Regions from separate parts of the Streptomyces sp. NPDC002580 genome, predicted to be linked through region 1. Evidence: riboswitches for the same ligand, from Rfam matches in the RefSeq annotation. Region 1 holds a riboswitch; each other region holds the start of a gene.

Region 1 (4,861 bases):
GTCAGGGGGATGATTCCTGGCCAGTAGAGGGCAAACGACGGGGTAGGCGATGCGCGAGTCGGTGCAGGCAGAGGTCATGATGAGCTTCCTCGTGTCCGAGGAGCTGTCTTTCCGCATTCCGGTGGAGCTGCGATACGAGACCTGTGATCCGTACGCCGTGCGGTTGACCTTCCACTTGCCCGGAGACGCGCCCGTGACCTGGGCGTTCGGGCGGGAACTGCTGATCGACGGGGTGGGCAGGCCCTGCGGCGACGGCGATGTCCACATCGCTCCGGCCGATCCGGAGACGTTCGGTGAGGTGCTGATCCGGCTTCAGGTCGGTGGAGACCATGCGCTGTTCAGGTCCGGTGCCGCGCCGCTCGTCGCGTTCCTCGACCGTACGGACAAGTTGGTGCCGCTCGGCCAGGAGCGCTCCCTCGCGGGTTTCGACACATCCCTCGACGAAGCGCTCGACCGCATCCTGGCGGAGGAGCAGAGCGCGGGATGAAACCCCGCCGTCCCCGAGCGGAGTAACGCTTCCTCACCGCGGCCTGAGCGCCGGACGGGTTCGGCGCTCCTGGTGGACGGTTCAGCGCTTGCGGCGGCGGCCCTTCCCGCTCCGCGCGGGAGTACCGGCTCCGACCGGCTCGACCGGACCGGCGACGGACCCCTCGCGGTCCGCGGCGACCACGAGGGCGGCCAGCGCGGTCGTCACCGGCACCGCGGCGACCAGGCCGATCGAGCCGACCAGGGTGCGCACGATCTCCTCCGCGACCAGTTCGCTGTTCGCGACGGTGCCCACGCTGCTCTGAGCGATCGAGAACAGCAGAAGCAGGGGCAGCGCGGCGCCGGCGTAGGCCAGGACGAGCGTGTTCACGACCGACGCGATGTGGTCGCGGCCGATACGGATGCCCGCGCGGTACAGGCCGCGCCGGCCCATAGTGGGATTGGCCTCGTGCAGTTCCCAGACCGCGGAGGTCTGGGTGACCGTCACATCGTCCAGCACGCCGAGCGAACCGATGATGACTCCGGCCAGCAGAAGACCGCTCATGTCGATGGACGGGTAGAGACCGTGGATCAGGCCGGTGCTGTCGTCGGTGTTGCCGGTCAGCACGGCCCAGTCGATGAAGACCGAGCCGAGGATGCCGATCAGCACGAGCGAGAGCAGGGTGCCGACCACCGCCACGGAGGTCCGGGCCGACAGGCCGTGACACATGTAGAGCGCGATCAGCATGATCGCGCTGGACCCGACGACGGCGACGATCAACGGGTTCGAGCCCTGCAGGATCGCGGGCAGGATGAAGAAGTTGAGGATCATGAAGCTGATGGCCAGGGCGATCAGCGCCATGACGCCGCGCATCCGGCCGACCACTACGACGACCACGGCGAAGATCCCCGCCAGCAGGGTCAGGGGCAGCTTCCGGTTCGCGTCCGTGACCGAGTACTGGAGGTCCTTGGGGGCGGAGGGCTCGTACGCGACGACGACCTTCTCGCCCTGTTCCAACTGCCGTGTCTGGTCCGGCTGAACGATCTCGGTGAACGTGCGGCCCTCGTCCTTGCCGGTGTCGATCCGGACCGTGGCCTTCTTGCAGTCACTCTTCGCCCGCTGTCGGGCGGAGGAACCCTCGGCGGTGGACGTGTCGCCCGCCGGGGCCTGCCCCGAGGCGTTCACCGACTTGCAGTCCACCTTGTCGATCTTTGTGACCGTCGCCTGCTGGGTCTGCCGGTCGAAGCCGACACCGGTCCGCTCGTGAGCGGGGGTTCCACCGGGCCAGAGCACCACGAGACCCACCGCGACCGCGGCCGCGAAGGGGATCAGTACCGCGGCGATGACCTTGCGCAGACGTTTGGAGACCGGCGCGGCGGGACCGTGACTGTGGCTGTGCCCGTGTCCACCGCCGGGAGCGGGGCTGTGCCCGTGACCGTCGCCCGCGTCCGGCCCGCGCCCCTCGCCGGAGCCATGTCCATGGCCGTCGTCGGAGCCACGCCGACGTGGCGGCTCGGAGGGGGGGAACGAGGGCTGCTGGGTTGTCGTCACCGAGCGATCATCGCAAGGAGGTCAAGGGCCCTCTGTTCACCGCGCCAGCCCGGAGGCTAGCGTAGAGCCACCTTTGCACACGCGGGAGCTCGGAGCACCGGGCTGAGAGGACGCTGACCTCCGTCTTCGCGATGTTTCACATGAAACATCGACGAACGGAATCCGCTGCGTCGACCGCTGAACCTGTTACCGGGTAATGCCGGCGTAGGGAGTAGGTCTCATGACCAACAAAGACATGCGCACGCCTGCCTCCAGTCAGACGGACGGAGCATCGTCACCGCCGCCCGGCGGGGAGACGGGGAGGTCCATCGGCTGGCACAAGGCGTACGTCGGGGGCACGCGCCCCGATCTGCGGGTGCCGGTCCGTCAGGTGCACCTCACCAACGGGCGCTCCGTGACGCTGTACGACACCTCCGGCCCGTACACCGATCCGGCCGTCGACACCGATGTACGCAGGGGCCTGATGCCGCTGCGTGAGAACTGGATCATCGCCCGCGGGGACACCGAGGAGTACGCGGGCCGTCCCGCCCGTCCCGAGGACGACGGGATCAAGCACACGGCCCCGCGCGGGGGACTGCGCAACCTCGACGCGGTGTTTCCCGGAAGGCCCCGCCAGCCGCGCCGGGGGCGCGCCGGGACGGCGGTCACCCAGCTCGCCTACGCGCGGCGTGGTGAGATCACTCCCGAGATGGAGTTCGTCGCGGTCCGGGAGAACGTGGACCCCGAAGTCGTGCGCCAGGAGATCGCCGCGGGCCGCGCGGTACTGCCCGCGAACGTCAATCACCCCGAGATCGAGCCGATGATCATCGGTAAACGGTTCCTGGTGAAGGTCAACGCCAACATCGGCAATTCCGCGGTCACCTCCTCCATCGAGGAGGAGGTCGACAAGATGGCGTGGGCCACCCGCTGGGGCGCCGACACGGTCATGGACCTGTCGACCGGCCGCAACATCCACACCACGCGCGAATGGGTGCTGCGCAACTCCCCGGTTCCCATCGGCACGGTGCCGCTCTACCAGGCGCTGGAGAAGGTCGACGGCCGAGCCGAGGAGCTGACCTGGGAGATCTACAAGGACACGGTCGTCGAGCAGGCCGAGCAGGGCGTGGACTACATGACGGTCCACGCGGGCGTGCGCCTGGCGTACGTGCCGCTCACGGCGAACCGCAAGACCGGCATCGTCTCGCGCGGTGGCTCGATCATGGCGGCCTGGTGCCTCGCGCATCACCAGGAGTCGTTCCTGTACGAGAACTTCGAGGAACTCTGCGAGATCCTCGCCGCGTACGACGTCACCTACTCGCTCGGCGACGGGCTGCGGCCGGGCTCCATCGCCGACGCTAACGACCCCGCACAGTTCGCTGAGTTGAGGACGCTCGGGGAACTCAACAAGGTCGCGAAGCGTTTTCACGTACAGACGATGATCGAAGGCCCGGGACATGTCCCGATGCACAAGATCAAGGAGAACATCGACCTTCAGCAGGAGATCTGTGATGAAGCTCCGTTCTATACGCTCGGTCCGCTGACGACGGACATCGCGCCGGCGTACGACCACATCACCTCCGGCATCGGTGCCGCGATGATCGCCTGGTGGGGCACGGCGATGCTCTGCTACGTCACGCCCAAGGAGCACCTGGGCCTCCCCGATCGTGACGACGTCAAGACCGGCGTCATCACCTACAAGATCGCCGCCCACGCGGCCGACCTCGCGAAGGGGCACCCAGGCGCGCAGGACTGGGACGACGCGCTGTCCGACGCCCGCTTCGAGTTCCGGTGGGAGGACCAGTTCAACCTGGCCCTCGATCCGGACACGGCACGGGAGTTCCACGACGAGACGCTGCCGGCCGAGCCCGCCAAGACGGCCCACTTCTGCTCCATGTGCGGGCCGAAGTTCTGCTCGATGAAGATCAGCCAGAGCATCAACGAGCGGTTCGGCGGTGACGCGGCCGAGGGTGCCTCCGCGGAGGAGATCTCCGAGGGCATGCTGCGGAAGTCCCGGGAGTTCGCGGAGGCGGGCAACCGCGTGTACCTGCCGTTGGCCGACTGAACCACTCCGCAGGGCGCGGTCCGGGTGCTGATCCTCCCGGACCGCCGCCCTCGGTCGGGCCATGGCCGGTCACGCCCCGGCCATGCCCGGTCAGGTACGGATGTCCTGCGGGTACCAGCGCAGTTCCACCGTGTTGCCGTCGGGATCCTGGACGTAGACCGAAGTGGCGGTGCCCCGTGCGCCGAAGCGTTCGACCGGGCCCTCGAGCACGGTGAAGGATCCCGACGCGATGACCTCGTCCCAGTCCAGCGGCTCCACGGTGAGACAGATGTGGTCCACGTTGGACTCTCCCCGGGCACTGCCCACCAGGTCGATGATGGTTTCCTCGGTGACCCTCACCGAGGGGAAGGGCGCCCGGCCGGCCCGCCACTCGGCAAGGCGTACGGGGGCCAGGCCGAGCGGTCCGGTGTAGAAGGCCACGGACCGCTCGACGTCCTCGACGTTGAGGACCAGGTGGTCGAAGGCCTTCACGCGCAGCGCGGTCATTTCGCCTCCAGGGCGACGGCGTGCCGGAGCCACTCGCTGAACAGCGCGGGATCGACGTCTTCGGAACGGCCGAGCTTCACGGAGGCCATCTGCCGGGCTCCGGCGACCAGTCGGCCCGATGGATCGGCCACCTCCTGGCCGCGCCAGAGGCCGAAGGTGACATGGGACGTGTAGGCCTTGAGCAGACAGACCGGGGTCCGACCGGGCCGGTCGCCGAGGCTCCAGGTGGGATGGCCGTGCCAGATCGCGCCGGAGCCGTCGGGGAGTACCGAGTCGATGACGGGCCGGAGCCTCTCGCCGATGTCGTGCGGCGGGCC
Region 2 (4,861 bases), on a different contig from region 1:
CGCGTGCCGCATGGCCTCCGCCATCAGCACCGGCTCCTGCGCCCGGGTCACCGCCGAGGCGAGCATCACGCCGGCGCAGCCCAGTTCCATCGCGAGCGCGGCGTCCGAGGCCGTCCCCGCCCCCGCGTCCAGGATCACCGGCACCCGCGCCTGCTCGACGATCAGCTGGAAGTTGTGCGGGTTGCGGATCCCGAGCCCGGACCCGATGGGCGAGCCGAGCGGCATGACCGCCGCGCAGCCGACGTCCTCCAGCTTCCGCGCCAGCACCGGATCGTCGTTCGTGTACGGCAGCACGGTGAAGCCGTCGTCCACCAGCGTCTCCGCCGCGTCGAGCAGCTCGATCGGATCGGGCAGCAGGGTCCGCTCGTCGGCGATGACCTCCAGCTTGACCAGATCGGTGCCCAGCGCCTCGCGCGCCAGACGGGCGGTCAGCACGGCCTCGCCGGCGGTGTAGCAGCCGGCCGTGTTCGGCAGGACCCGGATGCCCAGCCGGTCGAGCACCGACAGGACCGAACCGTGCACGGAGGCGTCCACCCGGCGCATCGCGACCGTCGTCAGCTCCGTGCCGGACGCCACCAGGGAGCGCTCCAGGACGTCGAGGCTGGGCGCGCCGCCCGTGCCCATGATCAGCCGGGACCCGTAGGTCGTACCGCCGAGGACGAAGGGGTCGTCGGCCATGGGTCAGCCTCCCTGGACGGCGGTGAGGACTTCCACGCGGTCGCCGTCGGTGAGGGAGGTGGACGGCCACTGCGCGCGCGGGACGACGGTCTCGTTCAGGGCGGCGGCCACTCCGGACGGCGCGGGGGTGAGGGTCGCGACGAGCGTGTCGAGCGCGGTGCCCGCGGCGATCCGCCGCCGCTCCCCGTTGACGACGATGTTCATACGGGCAGCTCCGTGAGAGTGGGGAGGGCGTCGGCGCCGAAACGCAGGGGAGTGAAGGGGCGGGCCTCGGCGGGGAGTTCGCCGGTGGTCAGGACGTGGGCCATGGCGTCGCCGGTGACAGGCGTCAGGAGCACGCCGTTGCGGAAGTGCCCGGTGGCCAGCAGCAGTCCGTCCAGCGCGGTCGGGCCGAGCAGCGGCGCGTTGTCGGGCGAACCCGGACGCAGCCCCGCGCGGGTCTCGACCAGCGGCAGTTCGGTGATGCCGGGCACCAACTCGTGGGCGTCCCGCAGCAGTTCGTAGACACCTCCCGCCGTCACCGTGGTGTCCCAGCCCAGCTCCTCGCTGGTCGCGCCCACCACGAGCTCGCCGTTCTCGCGCGGCACCAGATAGACGTGGCTGCCACGCACCACGGCGCGCACGGTGCGGTTCAGGAAGGGCGCGCACCGCTGGGGCACGGAGAGCCTCAGCACCTGGCCCTTCACCGGGCGCACGGGCGGCAGGACGTCCTCGGGGACGCCCTCCAGGCGCCCGCTGAGGCTGCCCCCGGCGAGGACCACCCGGCCCGCGGCGAGCTCGGTGCCGTCCGTGGTGACGACCCCGGCGGCCCGCTCCCGTACGACCGTCAGCCGCTGCGCCCACGTCCGGTGCAGGACGACCCCGGCCCGCTCGCAGGCCGTGACCAGGGCTGCCGCCAGGCGCCGCGGGTCGATCTGGTGGTCGCCGTCGACCCGCAGGCCGCCGCGTACGCCGGGCGCCAGCATCGGTTCGAGACGGCGGCACTCCCGGCCGCTCAGCCACTGCGACTCCAGCCCCGACCGGATCTGCAGGGCGTGCAGTTCCCGCAGGTGGGCGCGGTCGTCGGCGTCCAGCGCGACGGCCAGCGTGCCGGACCGGAGGTAGCCGAGGTCCTGGCCGGTCGCCTCGGTGAGCTCGGCGGCGAAGTCCGGATAGCGGCGCGCGGAGGCGAGGTTGAGACCCAGCAGGGTCTCCTCGCCGTAGTGCAGCTCGGTCACGGCGGCCAGCATCCCGGCCGCCACCTGCGCGGCCCCGCCACCCGGCTCGGGGTCCACGAGCGCGGTGGTGAACCCGCGCTGCGCGGACCGCCAGGCCGTCACGAGACCGATGATTCCGCCCCCGATGACGAGGACGTCTGACGAACGTGCAGGCGACATGGGCGTCCAGCCCCTCCCTTCGCCGGCATGATCCGGATCAGGTTCGTACGGTCGGAGGCCGCTCCAGCCTCCCTCTCAGCCCGGTGCGTCCGGGCTCCCGCGAGTGCTTTACGTTGGCCAGCCTAGCCCGCCGCCGCCCGCCCCAGTAAGGGAGCCTCCGCCCATGGCCCGATCGCTCGACGGCCTCGTCCTCGCCCCCGTAGCCGACCAGGCTCCCGGGCAGGTGGGGACCCGCACCCGGTTCGCGTACCGCGAGGAGAACGGCGTGGTCTGGGCCGGCTACGCGGGCGGCGACGTGGTCCGCGGCCATCTTGTGGGTACCCGTGAGGGTGACCGCCTCGACTTCCGGTACGTGCAGCTGAAGCACGACGGGACCACCGCGTCGGGCCACTGCGTGTCCCTCGTGGTGGAACTGCCCGACGGCCGGGTGCGGCTGGAGGAGACCTGGGAGTGGGAGTCGCGGGAGGGCACAGGGACGAGCGTGGTGGAAGAGGTGCGCGGGACCGGCCGTGTGGAACAGGTCACTGAGCACGTCCGCTGACTGATGAACTGTCAGGTGTCTAAGGTGATCAGGTGAGCGAGCAGACGCAGGCACAGTCCCCGGCGCGGGGGTCCACGGCACGGCGGGTCGTCGTGGTGGGCGCGGGCATGGCCGGGGTGCAGACCGCGGTCGCCCTGCGCGAGCAGGGCTTCACGGGCACCGTCACGCTGATCGGCGCGGAGCCTCACCAGCCGTACGACCGGCCGCCGCTGTCCAAGGCGGTCCTGCTGGGCAAGGCCGAGGGCTCCGCCTTCGACATCGACTTCGAGGCCCTGGACATCGATCTCAGGCTGGGCCGCGAGGCGCTCGGCGTGCGCCCCGCGGACCACGAGCTGGACACGGCGGGCGGGCCCGTCCCGTACGACGTCCTGGTCGTGGCCACCGGCGCGGAACCGATCCAGCTGCCCGGCGCGGAGGGCGTGCCCGGAGTGCATCTCCTGCGCACCCTGGACGACGCCGACCGGCTGCGTCCCGTCCTCGCCCGGCAGCACGACATCGTGGTCGTCGGCGCGGGCTGGATCGGCGCCGAGTTCGCCACGGCCGCGCGTGAGGCGGGGTGCGAGGTCACCGTCGTGGAGGCCGCCGACCGGCCGCTCGCCGACGCCCTGCCCGCCGAGGTGGCCGCGCCGATGACCGCCTGGTACGCGGACAGCGGGGCCTTGCTGCGCACCCACGCGCGCGTGGAGCGCGTCGAGCCCGGCGCGGTGGTCCTGGACGACGGCTCCCGGCTGCCCGCGGGCGCCGTCGTGGTCGGGATCGGGGCGCGGCCCGCGACCGCCTGGATCGCCGGTTCGGGCATCGAGCTCGGCGCCCACCGCGAGATCGTCGCCGACGAGCACCTGCGCACCTCCCTGCCCGACGTGTACGCGGTCGGCGACTGCGCCTCCTTCCCGTCGGGACGCTACGAGGACCGTCTCCTCGTCCACCACTGGGACAACGCCCTCCAGGGCCCGCGCACGGTCGCCGCGAACATCATCGGAGAGTCGCCCGCCGCCTACGACCCGGTGCCGTACTTCTGGTCCGAGCAGTTCGGCCGCTTCGTGCAGTACGTCGGCCACCACGCGCCCGCCGACTCCCTGGTGTGGCGCGGTGACCCCTCGGGCGCCTCCTGGTCGGTGTGCTGGCTCCGCGAGACACGTCTGGTCGCCCTCCTGGCGGTCGGCCGGCCCAGGGATCTCGCCCAGGGCCGCCGGCTCATCGAGGCGGGTGCGCCGATGGATCCGGAGCTTCTCGAGGACCCGTCGAGGCCGCTCAAGGCCGCCACCGCCTGATCCGTCACCCTGGTCGGACGCCCTCGGCTTCCGACTGTCGGTCCGGGATGGCAGGCTTGTCCCGTGACCGAGATTGACGCAAAGATCGATGCTCTCGTCCCCGCCTGGCTCACCCTCCCCGACATCGCCGAACAGTTCGGCGTCGAGGTGACGCGCGTCCGGCAGCTGGTCAAGGACGGCCAGCTGATCGCCGTACGCCGTGGTGAGAACCGCGCGCTGCACGTCCCCGCCGACTTCATCGACGCGGACGAACAGAAGGTCGTCAAGGGCCTGGCCGGCACCCTGACGCTCCTGAGGGACGACGGCTTCTCCGACGAAGAGGCCCTCGAGTGGCTCTTCACCCCCGACCCGAGCCTGCCCGGCACCCCCGCGCAGGCGCTGAGCGAGAATCGCGGCACGGAGGTGAAGCGCCGCGCCCAGGCGCTCGCCGTCTGACCTGAACGAGACCGTCCGGCGCGGGGAGCGCGGCGGGCGGGACCATCCCGCCCGCCGCGCTCCCCGCGCACCGACAAGGGGGGACACCCGCATGCCTGAGAACGCCGCCGCCACCGCGAGGGCCCGGCTCGCCGACGCCCGCGTCTACCTGTGCACGGACGCCCGCAGGCGTCAGGGCGACCTCGCCGAGTTCCTCGACGCGGTCCTGGCGGGCGGCGTCGACATCGTGCAACTGCGGGACAAGGGCATGGAGGCGGGCGAGGAACTGGAACACCTCCAGGTCCTCGCGGACGCCTGCGCCCGCCACGGCAAGCTCCTCGCGGTCAACGACCGGGCGGACGTGGCCCACGCCGCCCGGGCCGACGTCCTGCACCTGGGCCAGGGGGACCTCCCGGTTCCCGCGGCCCGGGCGATCCTCGGGGACCAGGTGATCATCGGCCGCTCCACGCACTCCGGACCCGAGGCCGCCGCCGCGGCGGTCCAGGAGGGCGTGGACTACTTCTGCACCGGCCCCTGCTGGCCCACCCCCACCAAGCCCGGCCGCCACGCCCCCGGCCTCG
Region 3 (4,861 bases), on a different contig from region 1:
GCGCCACACCCGCCACGGCGATGCCCCGAGCACGGCCGCGGCCTCCCGCAGCCGCCCGTCCACGGCCCGCAGCACGGGCAGCATGGTCCGTACGACGAAGGGGACGCCGACCAGTGCCTGCGCGAGCGGCACCAGGATCCAGCTGGCCCGCAGGTCCAGCGGCGGCTCGTCCAGGGCGATCAGGAACCCGAACCCCACGGTCACCGCGGAGACGCCGAGCGGCAGCATCAGCAGCGCGTCGAAGCCGCGCAGGAGCCGGCCGGCCCGGCGGGTGAGGGCCGCGGCGGCCAGACCGCCGATCAGCACGGCGATCGCGGTGGCGGCGAGCGCGTACTCCAGCGAGTTCCCGATCGCCTCGATCGGGGCGACGAGGAAGATCCCTCCGTCGTCGTCGGCCAGCGCCCGGTAGTAGCCGAACCCCGGCGCGCCGAGCGAACGCTGGACGAGGACCGCGAGCGGCAGCACCAGGAGGACGCCGATGCTCACCAGCACCCCGACGAGCAGCGCCCACTGTCCGGCCCCGCGCGGCCGGCGGGCGGTCGTCTCCGGGGCGACCAGCCGCAGGGCGGTCTCCCGTCGGCGTACGGTCGCCGCATGCACGGCGAGGATCGCGCCCACCGCCACGAACTGGACGATCGTCAGCACCGCCGCCGTCGCGAGGTCGAAGATCTCGGAGGTCTGCCGGTAGATCTCGACCTCCAGGGTCGAGAAGGTGGGGCCGCCGAGGATCTGCACCACGCCGAACGAGGTGAAGGTGAAGAGGAAGACCATCAGGGCCGCCGCGGCCACGGCCGGTCCGAGCGCCGGGAGCGTCACCCGGCGCCAGGCCGCGAAGCGCGAGGCGCCGAGCACGCGCGCGGCCTCCTCCTGGCGCGGGTCCAGCTGCGACCAGAGGCCGCCGACGGTCCGTACGACGACCGCGTAGTTGAAGAAGACATGGGCGAGCAGGATCGCCCACACCGTGGTGTCCAGGCGTACGCCCCACAGCTCGTCGAGCAGCCCGCCCCGGCCGACCAGCGCGAGGAACGCCGTGCCGACGACCACGGTCGGCAGCACGAAGGGCACGGTGACCACGGCCCGGAGGATCTGCTTGCCCCGGAAATCGAAGCGCGCGAACACGTACGCGCCGGGGAGCGCGACCAGCAGGGTGAGCGCCGTCGAGGCGAGCGCCTGCCAGGTGGTGAACCACAGGACGTGCCGGATGCCGGAGTCGGCCAGCACCTCCGTGATCCGGCCCAGCCGCCAGCCGTCGTCCCCGCGCAGCCCCCGTGTGACGATCGCGGCGACGGGATAGGCGAAGAACACCGCGAAGAACGCGACGGGCAGGGCCATCAGCCCGAGCCGCGCCACGTTCCGCCCGCGCTCCCTCCGCCGGCCGCCGCCGGGACCGGCGGCCGCTTCGGCTCCGCCGGCTCCTTCGGGCCGGTCGGTTACTTCAGTACGAGCGAGGTCCACGACTTGACCCACTGGTCGCGTTCGGCGGCGATCTTCTGGGGGGCGAGGGTCTCGGGGTCCTTTGCCTGCGGACCGTACCGGGTGAACTCCGGCGGCACCTGCGCGCCCTCACGCACTGGATAGACGAACATGTTCAGCGGCATGTCGTCCTGGAACTCCTTGGTGAGCAGGAAGTCGAGGAGTGCCTTGCCGCCCTTGGCGTTCTCGGCGTTGCTCAGCAGACCCGCGTACTCGACCTGGCGGAAGCAGGTGCCCGTCGCGACCCCGGTCGGAGCGGTGGTGGGCTTCGGGTCGGCGTAGATGACCTCGGCCGGCGGCGAGGAGGCGTACGAGACGACGAGCGGGCGGTCGGCCTTGGCCTTCTTGCCGCCGGCGGACCCCGAGAACTCCTCGTTGTACGCCTGCTCCCAGCCGTCCACCACCTTCACCCCGTTGGCCTTGAGCTTCTTCCAGTAGTCCTCCCAGCCCTGGTCCCCGTAGTGCGCGGCGGAGCCGAGCAGGAAGCCGAGGCCGGGCGAGGACGTGGAGGCGTTCTCGGTGACGAGGAGATTCTTGTACGCGGGCTTGACCAGGTCGTCGAAGGACCGCGGCGGCGTCAGCCCGTGCTCGCTGAACCAGGCCTTGTCGTAGTTGACGCAGATGTCGCCGGTGTCGATGGGCGTGACCCGGTGCTTGTCCCGGTCGGTCCGGTACTCGGGCAGGACCTTGTCCGCGTCCTTGGCCGTGTACGGCTGGAACAGTCCGTTGTCGAGCGCGCGGGAGAGCAGGGTGTTGTCGACGCCGAAGAAGACGTCCCCCTGCGGGTTGTCCTTGGTCAGGACGGCCTTGTTGACGGCCTGGCCCGCGTCGCCGTCCTTGAGGACCCTGACCTGGTAGCCGGACCGCTTCTCGAAGTCCTTGAGCACGCTCTTCGACACGAGCCACGAGTCGTGGCTGACGAGCGTGACCGTCTTCGGATCGCCCGAGCCGCCGCCGTCGGACGAGCCGCACGCGGACAGTACGGGCATCGCGACGAGCCCGAGGACGGCCAGGGCCGCGATCCGCCCGTTCTTGATGATGGTGCTCACTGATTCCTCCTGGGTGACCAGGAAGAGACGCGGCCCTGCCCGGGACCTCTGACGGTTCCCGGGCAGGGCGCAACAGCTTGAGTAACGACCGAACTTCCTACCCGGAATGACCCGGGCGAGGTTCAGAGGGTCTGCGGGCTGTCCCGCACTCTCAGCGCTGTGGCGCTCCCCTGTCGGAATATGAAGATGTCTGACTATGAAGAACTACTGACTCGGCTCAGCCTACCGCTCGGTCGCGGCGAGCTGACCACACGCTCCGTCGATCTCCTGGCCACGGGTGTCCCGGACGGTCACCGGCACACCATGAGCCGCGATCGCCTCGACGAACGCCTTCTCGTCCTCGGGCCGCGAGGCGGTCCACTTCGAGCCCGGGGTCGGGTTCAGCGGGATGAGGTTGACATGGACGGGCTTGCCCTTGAGCATGCGCCCGAGCCGGTCACCACGCCACGCCTGGTCGTTGATGTCCCGGATCAGGGCGTACTCGATGGACAGGCGCCGCCCGGACTTGGCCGCGTACTCCCATCCGGCGTCCAGCACCTCCCGCACGTTCCACCGCGTGTTCACGGGGACGAGGGTGTCGCGCAGTTCGTCGTCCGGCGCGTGCAGCGAGATCGCGAGCCGGCACTTGAAGCCCTCGTCGGAGAACCGGTTGATGGCGGGGACCAGCCCGACCGTCGACACCGTGATACCGCGCTGCGAGAGCCCGAGCCCGTCCGGCTCGGGGTCGGTCAGCGCGCGGATCGCACCGACCACCCGCTTGTAGTTGGCGAGCGGCTCGCCCATGCCCATGAAGACGATGTTGCTCAGCCGCGCCGGGCCGCCGGGGATCTCGCCGTCACGGAGCGCCCGCATGCCGTCGACAATCTGGTGCACGATCTCGCCGGTCGACAGGTTCCGGTCCAGACCGGCCTGTCCGGTGGCGCAGAACGGGCAGTTCATCCCGCAGCCCGCCTGCGAGCTGATGCACATGGTGACCCGGTCCGGGTAGCGCATGAGCACGGACTCGACGAGCGTGCCGTCGAAGAGCCGCCACAGGGTCTTGCGGGTGGTCTCCTGGTCGGTCGACAGATGCCGCACGACCGTCATCAGCTCGGGAAGCAGCGCCTCCTGGAGCTTGCCGCGCGAGGCGGCCGGGATGTCCGTCCACTGGTCGGGGTCGTGCGCGTACCGGGCGAAGTAGTGCTGAGAGAGCTGCTTGGCACGAAACGGCTTCTCGCCGATCGCGGCAACCGCCTCTTTCCGCTCGGCGGGCGTGAGATCGGCAAGGTGCCGCGGCGGCTTCTGAGCTCCGCGCGGCGCTACAAAGGTGAGTTCTCCGGGCTTCGGCATAACCCTTCCAGTGTCGCAGATCGTTTGGCCCGGCCCAGGTCAGATGGGCGAGCGCCTCGTCACCCTCCGGTGTCCCCTGTCACCGTTGGTCAACCTTTCACGGCCCAAAGACGGCCCGGCAGCCCATGTCTGGCCTGGCCTGGCCTGGCCAGGCGGATCTTGACCTCGCCCGCGTCGGGAAACGGGTACCCGCCGGGCGGGAACCGGTGTAACGTCACGCTCTTCGCCCGGCCCACGGTGCGGAGTCCCGGTAGGTAGCCGCCATGCTCGATCAGCCTGTCCCCGACCCGTACACGATGTGGCGGCTCGCCCTCGCCGAGGTGGACCTGATCTTCGCCTCCCCTCCGGAGCTCGACCGGCCGGTGGAGGGGTGCACTCGTTGCTTCACGGAAGCGGAACTGCGCATCCTCGGCGGTGATCCGCGGGATGTGCCGGATGACGTCCTCGAAGGCTTCATGGGCAAGGCCGTCGATCACTGGGACGCGGACCAGTACCCGGTCCTGTGGCGCCGCCTCATACCGCGTGCCTTGCGTCACTGGGGCCCGGAAGGCCCTGGCACCGACCCGTCCCATGAGCTGCGCGGTCTCGGCCGGTACGGGGCCGAACTGATCAGCTGGCCGGTCGCCGAGCGCACCGCGGTCGAGCAGGCGTTCCGGGCACTGCTCACCCTCGCCCTCACCGGCGGCCGGTCCCCGGCGGACATCCGTGACCTCGTGGAAGGCGTCGCCCACGCCACGGGCGGCCTGGAGCCATGGCTGGACCACATCGCCGGCTTCTCCGGCCCCGCCGCGGATGCTGGCCTCGTCCGACTGACACTGGGCTGGGGGACGGATTTCCTGTGGGAGGAGTTCGATTTCACGTGGTGGTACGACGGCGACCCGCGAACCGTCGCCGACTGGCTGCTCACGCAGCGACCCCGCATCGCGTCCTTCACGGCACGCCACCCACGCTGCAAGAACGCCGCCGACGCGCTCATCGCGATCTCCCACCTTCAAGAAGGTGACTGGAGC

What was found. A riboswitch is a leader RNA that binds a small molecule or an ion and turns the genes downstream of it on or off. The one in region 1 is predicted to bind thiamine pyrophosphate.
Region 2: linked by a shared signal. The riboswitch ahead of thiO (glycine oxidase ThiO) and the one ahead of thiC (phosphomethylpyrimidine synthase ThiC) in region 1 are both predicted to bind thiamine pyrophosphate.
Region 3: linked by a shared signal. The riboswitch ahead of ACFYW7_RS32540 (thiamine ABC transporter substrate binding subunit) and the one ahead of thiC (phosphomethylpyrimidine synthase ThiC) in region 1 are both predicted to bind thiamine pyrophosphate.

Annotation. Positions count from the first base shown of each region.
Region 1 is NZ_JBIAQZ010000003.1:178,064-182,924, reverse strand. Features, by position in the region: gene ACFYW7_RS11750 (SsgA family sporulation/cell division regulator) at 50-487, shown strand; gene ACFYW7_RS11745 (YibE/F family protein) at 569-2,017, opposite strand; TPP riboswitch at 2,089-2,245, shown strand; gene thiC (phosphomethylpyrimidine synthase ThiC) at 2,238-4,058, shown strand; gene ACFYW7_RS11735 (VOC family protein) at 4,149-4,544, opposite strand; gene ACFYW7_RS11730 (DUF1801 domain-containing protein) at 4,541-4,861, opposite strand, start outside.
Region 2 is NZ_JBIAQZ010000001.1:1,073,158-1,078,018, forward strand. Features, by position in the region: gene ACFYW7_RS04605 (thiazole synthase) at 1-678, opposite strand, end outside; gene thiS (sulfur carrier protein ThiS) at 682-882, opposite strand; gene thiO (glycine oxidase ThiO) at 879-2,054, opposite strand; TPP riboswitch at 2,052-2,165, opposite strand; gene ACFYW7_RS04620 (hypothetical protein) at 2,218-2,595, shown strand; gene ACFYW7_RS04625 (NAD(P)/FAD-dependent oxidoreductase) at 2,628-3,866, shown strand; gene ACFYW7_RS04630 (Rv2175c family DNA-binding protein) at 3,930-4,301, shown strand; gene thiE (thiamine phosphate synthase) at 4,393-4,861, shown strand, end outside.
Region 3 is NZ_JBIAQZ010000012.1:225,476-230,336, reverse strand. Features, by position in the region: gene ACFYW7_RS32545 (ABC transporter permease) at 1-1,455, opposite strand, end outside; gene ACFYW7_RS32540 (thiamine ABC transporter substrate binding subunit) at 1,431-2,462, opposite strand; TPP riboswitch at 2,599-2,704, opposite strand; gene rlmN (23S rRNA (adenine(2503)-C(2))-methyltransferase RlmN) at 2,745-3,851, opposite strand; gene ACFYW7_RS32530 (hypothetical protein) at 4,115-4,861, shown strand, end outside.